DNA from 3 places in the Microbacterium sp. 22195 genome. Region 1 is predicted to be linked to each of the others. Evidence: predicted binding sites of a transcription regulator. Region 1 holds the regulator's gene; each other region holds the start of a gene.

The links. Region 1 encodes HrcA, which represses chaperone genes, less so after heat shock. Its sites were predicted from a motif close to TTNGCACTCGNNNNNNNCGAGTGCNAA; they were not measured.
Region 2: groES (co-chaperone GroES) is a predicted target of HrcA. The motif match lies at 1,345-1,371, and genes of this name have one in related genera.
Region 3: groL (chaperonin GroEL) is a predicted target of HrcA. The motif match lies at 1,286-1,312, and genes of this name have one in related genera.

Annotation. Positions count from the first base shown of each region.
Region 1 is NZ_JBQEPE010000001.1:245,833-248,094, reverse strand. It holds gene dnaJ (molecular chaperone DnaJ) at 1-419, opposite strand, end outside; gene hrcA (heat-inducible transcriptional repressor HrcA) at 442-1,485, opposite strand; gene hemW (radical SAM family heme chaperone HemW) at 1,566-2,262, opposite strand, start outside.
Region 2 is NZ_JBQEPE010000001.1:1,423,866-1,426,127, reverse strand. It holds gene ACTJJ4_RS06920 (hypothetical protein) at 1-103, shown strand, start outside; gene ACTJJ4_RS06915 (THUMP-like domain-containing protein) at 123-1,307, opposite strand; gene groES (co-chaperone GroES) at 1,456-1,752, shown strand; gene rarD (EamA family transporter RarD) at 1,827-2,262, shown strand, end outside.
Region 3 is NZ_JBQEPE010000005.1:264,203-266,464, reverse strand. It holds gene ACTJJ4_RS15450 (DUF2332 family protein) at 1-290, shown strand, start outside; gene ACTJJ4_RS15445 (DUF3263 domain-containing protein) at 300-557, shown strand; gene ACTJJ4_RS15440 (LytR C-terminal domain-containing protein) at 606-1,193, shown strand; gene groL (chaperonin GroEL) at 1,348-2,262, shown strand, end outside.

The DNA of each region.
Region 1 (2,262 bases):
CAGGTCTCGCAGAGCACCGCGGTGTCCACCTCGATGTCCCTGTGCGCGCCGAAGACGACGTCGCCGAGGTCGAGGTCCACGCGCACCAGCGCATCCTCACCGCGCTCCCGGCGCGACCGCGGCCGGGCCGAGCGGCCGCCTCCGCCTGCGGCTCCGAAGAAGGTCTCGAAGATGTCGCCGAAGCCGCCGAAACCGCCGAAGCCGGCGCCGTTCTCGTCGCCGCCCATGTCGTAGCGGCGGCGCGACTCCTCGTCGCCGAGCACGTCGTAGGCGTGCGTGACGAGCTTGAACCGCTCGGACGCCTCCTCACCCGGGTTCACGTCCGGGTGCAGTTGCCTGGCGAGCTTGCGGTACGCCTTCTTGATCTCGTCCTGAGTGGCGTCCCGGGACACCCCGAGGACTTCGTAGTGGTCCGCCACGATCACCTTTCTGACACCGGGGTCACCGGGTCGTTCCGTCTTCTTCGAGCATGCGCGACAGGTAGCGCGCCACGGCACGGGCCGCCGCGAGGTTGCTCGGATAGTCCATGCGCGTCGGCCCCATCACGCCGACCCGCGCCGTGCCGCCGGGGGCGGCGTAGTTGCTGGCCACGATGGAGGCCTCGCCCAGCCCGAACGGCGCGTTCTCCGTGCCGATGCTGGTCGCCAGGCCGTGCTCGTCCGTGACCATCTCGCTCATCAGGCGCAGCAGCGTCACCTGCTCCTCGATGGCTTCGAGCAGCGGATGGATGCTGCCGCGGAAGTCCTGCTCGCGGCGCGCGAGCGTCGCGGCACCCGCCATCACGAGCCGCTCCTGCCTGAACTCGGCGAGCTCCTCCGAGATCACCGCGGCCAGCGTGATCAGCGCGGGCTGCAGGCGCGGGGCCGCCACCGTCTGATCGGGCTGTCCGACGGACTGCATCCGATCGGTCGCCTCGCTGACCGCGCGGCCGGTGATGAGGGATGCCAGCTGGGCGCGCAGCACCGCCACGTCGGCGTCGTCCAGGTCGATCGGCAGAGGCGCGATGCGCTGCGACACCCCGCCTGCATCGGTGACGAGCACCACGAGCATCCGGTTCGGCGCGAGCGCGACCAGCTCGATGTGCGTGATGCTGGCGCGTGCGAATGACGGGTACTGGGCGAGCGCGACCTGCCCGGTCAGCTGGGTGAGCACCCGCACGGTGCGCGCCATCAGATCGTCGAGGTCGGCGGGGTCGGCCAGGAACGTCTCGATCGCGTTGCGCTGCCCCGTGGAGAGCGGGCGCACCTGGGCCAGGTGGTTCACGAACAGCCGGTAGCCCTTGTCCGTCGGCACGCGGCCCGACGAGGTGTGCGGCGCGACGATGAGGTCCTCGTCCTCCAGCAGCGCCATGTCGTTGCGGATCGTGGCGGCGGAGACCCCGAAGGCGTGCCGTTCGACGATCGACTTGCTGCCGACGGGCTCGTGGGTCGCGACATAGTCCTGCACGATCGCGCGAAGGACTTCGAGTCCTCGTTCTGTGACCATCATCCCTCCCGCTGGCACTCCTGCCTATCGAGTGCCAATCCTACTCTGTCGGAACGGCGCGGTCCCCGGAGGCGGTCCGGCTACTCCGTGAGGGCCCGCACCACGGCATCCGCCAGCAGGCGTCCGCGCAGGGTCAGCCGCACCCGCCGATCGCGCAGAGCGGATGCCGCATCGACGAGTCCGTCGGAGATGAGCTCGGCGACACGCTCGCGGTGCGTCTCCGCGATGTCGTCGATCGGCAGCCCCTCGGCCAGGCGGCTCTGCAGCAGCACGCGCTCCAGCGTGCGCGCCTGCTGATCGGGCTGCTCGCGTCCGGCCGCAGGGGACTCCCCCAGCGCCAGCCGCTGCGCGTACGCAGCCGGGTGCTTGACGTTCCACCAGCGCAGACCCGCGACGTGACTGTGCGCACCGGGCCCGAAGCCCCACCAGTCGGAGCCGCGCCAGTAGGCGAGGTTGTGGCGGGAGGCGTTCTCCGGCCGGCGGGCCCAGTTGCTGACCTCGTACCAGGCGAACCCGGCATCCGACAGCCGCCGGTCGGCGAGCTCGTACATGTCGGCCTGCAGGTCGTCGTCCGGGGCGGGCACCTCACCGCGACGGATCTGCCGCGCCAGCTTCGTGCCGTCCTCGATGATCAGCGCGTAGGCCGAGATGTGGTCCGGCGCGAGTTCGAGAGCCGTGTCCAGCGATCGCTCCCAGTCGGACAGCGACTCGCCTGGCGCCCCGTAGATGAGATCGACGCTGACGTCGAGCCCGGCCTCCCGTGCCGCGCACACCGCG
Region 2 (2,262 bases), 1.2 Mb from region 1:
CCTGACCATGATCCGCGAGGCGAAGGCGTCGACGTTCGTCTCTTGCGATGCGGTGACCGGAGAGTGCACCTCGAACGACGACAGAACGGGCGACATCGGCTGAGCCGCGCGAGCGGGATCCCTCAGACCCGGTCCGCGAGGATCGCCACGCGTCCGTCCGGTGTCCGGGTGAGGATCAGCGTCGCCTGCTGCGAGCCCTTCAGTGTCAGCTTCTTCCGGAACACCGCCGGGTCGATGTCCATGCCGCGCTTCTTGATCTCGAGTCGCCCGATGTCGTTCGCCCTGAGCGCCGCGTTGATGGTCTTCGGATGCACGGGCATGGTCTCTCGCACCCGGAACGACTGCACGAACGGGCTCGTCACAGCGGCGTCTCCGGTGAGGTAGGCGATCTGCTCGTCGAGCATCCCGGCATCCAGCATCCGTGCCGCGTCGCCGATCAGCCGCGCACGGATCACGGCCCCGTCGGGCTCGTGCACGAATGCGCCGAGCTCGCGGACCGGCACGTCCTCGGCATCCGACTCCGCGGTCAGCTCGTGGGTCTGCCCGCCGGCGACGATCAGCGCCGAGCGGCGGATGTCGTCGCGAGCGAGCGCGCCGCTCCACAGCACCAGCTCGACCACGCTGCCGTCGGCGCTGACCCACTGCGCCTCGACGTCGTCGGGGATGAGGTCGCGGTCCAGCCCCGGGCCGAGCTTGATCCCGGTCGGGTGGCTGCGTGCGACCTCGAAGCACCAGTCCAGAGACGGTGACCAGTCGGATGCCGACAGCCGGCGCGTCTCGCCGTGCCCGGCGGTGCGTCGGGCGGGGTCCAGCCACACCGCGCCGTCGGCGGGCACGTTGTCCTCCGCGAGACCAGTCCGCACCTCGGCATCCGCTCCGAACGGCGCGAGGTTGTACGCGGCGATCCCGGCTGTGACGGCGTCGGCGTCCACGGCAGTCACGGTCAGGCCCGCACCGGCGAAGGCGAGGCTGTCGCCGCCGATGCCGCAGCCCAGATCGGTGACCGCGGTGATGCCTGCCCGTCGCATCCGCACGGCGTGCAGCGTGGCGACGTTGAGCCGCGTGGCCTGCTCGAGGCCTGCCCGGGTGAACAGCATCCGCTCCGCGAACTCGCCGAACTTCGCCGCCGCCTTCACCCGCAGGTGCGCCTGCCCGACCACGGCCGACACGAGCTCGGGGGAGTGGCCGGCCGCGCGCAGCCGTGACACGGCGCGCGCGACGTCGCCGGACGACTCGACCGGCCCGACCTCGTCGAGCAGCGCGAGGCCGTCGCGGGTGAGCAGGGCGGTCAGCTCGGACATCTCCACCCGACCAGCCTACGGTCGTGCGTCCCGGCCCGCCCGATTGGCACTCGCATTGCATGAGTGCCAGCCGTCGGCATACACTGGAGTTAGCACCCTCGGCATGAGAGTGCTAACAGTCTTCTGATCTCAGTCACGAAAGAAGAGGTACACCGTGTCGGTTTCCATCAAGCCGCTCGAGGACCGCATCGTCATCCAGCAGGTCGAGGCAGAGCAGACCACCGCAAGCGGTCTGGTCATCCCCGACACCGCCAAGGAGAAGCCCCAGGAGGGCCAGGTCGTGGCTGTGGGCCCCGGCCGCATCGACGACAACGGCAACCGCGTTCCGCTCGACGTCGCCGTTGGCGACCGCGTGCTCTACAGCAAGTACGGCGGCACCGAGGTCAAGTTCGGCACCGACGAGTACCTCGTGCTCTCGGCTCGCGACGTCCTCGCGGTCGTCGTCCGCTGACGCTGACGTTCTCCAGGGCCCGGATGCATGGCATCCGGGCCCTTCGTCGTTCCAGGCGCCACTAGGCTTGATCGGTGAGCACGAAGAGCGCGGGGACGCTGTACACGATCGGGGCGTACCTGCTCTGGGGCGTCTTCCCGCTGTACTTCCTCCTGCTCGAACCGACCGGCCCATTCGAGGTCGTCGCATGGCGGCTGCTGCTCACGCTGGTGTTCTGCATCCTGCTGCTGGCCGTGACCCGCGGATGGGAGAAGCTGCGCATCATCTGGCGCCAGCCCAAGCTGCTGGCGCTCACAGCGCTGGCCGGTGCCCTGATCTACATCAACTGGCAGGTCTTCGTGATCGCCGCCATGAGCGGGCACGTGGTCGAGACGAGCCTGGGCTACTTCATCAACCCGATTTTCACGGTGCTGCTGGGCGTGCTGGTGCTGCACGAGCGCATCAGGATGGCGCAGTGGGTCGCGATCGGCATCGCTGCGGTCGCGGTGGGCGTGATCATCGTCGCCTACG
Region 3 (2,262 bases), on a different contig from region 1:
CGCAGCGGCTGGGCGAGCTCGTGGCATCCGCGCCGCGGCAGGCGACGCTCGTGATCACCACTCCCGGTGTGCTGGTGTATCTGCCGCGAGAAGCGCGGCAGGCGCTGATCAGCGGCATCCGCTCGTCCGGCGCCCGCTGGGTGACGATCGATCCGGTGCGCCTGCATGAGGGCTGGTCGGGTGCCGACGGCGCCTTCGCGGTGGGTCTGGACGGCGATCAGGTCGCGGAAGCCGATCCTCTGGGGCGCTGGTGGGAGTGGCGCGCGGGCGTCGGGCCCGATCGCGCGTAGCCTGATGCCATGCTGGGTGAACTCTCCGATCGCGACCGCGCGATCCTGACGCTGGAAGCGGCGTGGCCGCGGCACGGCGGCATGAAGGAGGAGACGATCCGCGCGCAGCTGGGCATGAGCCCGGCGCGCTACTACCAGCTGCTCGGGCGCCTGATCGACACCGAGGAGGCCCTGGAGTTCGACCCTCTGCTGGTGCGCCGCCTGCGGAGGCTGAGGGACGCCCGCGGCCGGCAGCGCACGGCGCGCATGCGCGGATTCGCCGGCTGAGCCGACCGCTCCAGCGGTTTCCCGGGGTTCGGCCGATAGCATCGGGGGGTGTCAAAGTCCCCCCACGACCGATTCGACGACATCCCCCGCACCTCCGGACGCGTCGGCGCGCACCGCGCCGAGCAGCCGGGCATCAACGGACCCATCGCCCTGCTGTGGTCGGCGGCGGTCGCGCTGGTGCTCATCGTCATCGGGATCTTCGTCTCGATGGTGCTGATGGGGCGCATCGACCTGTTCGGCACGGCCGAGCCCGCAGCCCCCCAGACGCCCGGCGTGCTGGCCGAGATCGACACCTCTTACCAGGTGCTCATCCTCAACGCGACGCCGGAGACCGGTGTGGTCGCCCAGGTGCGGCAGAAGCTGATCGATCAGGGCTGGGCGGCGGATGCCGTGTTCGGCAGCGACGGCTCCACCACGAAGTTCGATCAGACGACCGTGTTCTATGTGAAGAAGGCTGACGAGTCCGCCGCGCTCGGCGTCGCGGAGGTCCTCGGCGGCGCGAAGACCGAGCAGAGCGACCACTACCAGTCGGTCAGCGGCGACGGCTCGCCGCAGCTGACCGTGGTGATCGGCATGGACCACGTCGGCACGACGAGCCCCGCGCCCGGCAGCGGGGAGAAGACCCCCGCGGGCTGACCCCGCGGGCTGACCCCGGGACCCGATCCGCGCTCGGCGAACGCGGCATCCGCGCGGCTTGCACTCTCATGGGTCGAGTGCCAGACTGAGTGTTAGCACTCGATCACCCTGAGTGCTAACAACATCGCCTACGTCCGGGAGGGACGAAAGACTCATGGCAAAGATCATCGCTTTCGATGAGGAGGCCCGCCGCGGCCTCGAGCGCGGCCTGAACATCCTGGCCGACGCCGTCAAGGTGACCCTCGGCCCGCGCGGTCGCAACGTCGTGCTGGAGAAGAAGTGGGGCGCCCCCACGATCACGAACGACGGCGTCTCCATCGCCAAGGAGATCGAGCTCGACGACCCGTACGAGAAGATCGGTGCGGAGCTCGTCAAGGAGGTCGCCAAGAAGACCGACGACGTCGCGGGCGACGGAACCACCACCGCGACCGTCCTCGCCCAGGCACTGGTCCGCGAGGGTCTGCGCAACGTCGCAGCCGGCGCCGACCCGATCAGCCTGAAGAAGGGCATCGAGAAGGCTGTCGCGGCCATCACCGCCGACCTGCTCGAGCACGCCAAGGAGATCGAGTCCAAGGAGCAGATCGCCGCCACCGCGTCGATCTCCGCCGCGGACCCCGAGATCGGCGCTCTCATCGCCGAGGCGATCGACAAGGTCGGCAAGGAGGGCGTCGTCACCGTCGAGGAGTCGCAGACCTTCGGCACCGAGCTCGAGCTCACCGAGGGCATGCGCTTCGACAAGGGCTACCTGAACCCCTACTTCGTCACGGACCCGGAGCGCCAGGAGGCCGTCTTCGAGGACCCGTACATCCTCATCGCCAACCAGAAGATCGGCAACATCAAGGACCTGCTGCCGGTCGTCGACAAGGTGATCCAGGACGGCAAGGAGCTCGTCATCATCGCCGAGGACGTCGAGGGCGAGGCTCTCGCGACGCTGGTGCTGAACAAGATCCGCGGCATCTTCAAGTCCGTCGCCGTCAAGGCTCCGGGCTTCGGCGACCGCCGCAAGGCGCAGCTGCAGGACATCGCGATCCTGACCGGCGGCCAGGTCATCACCGAGGAGGTCGGCCTC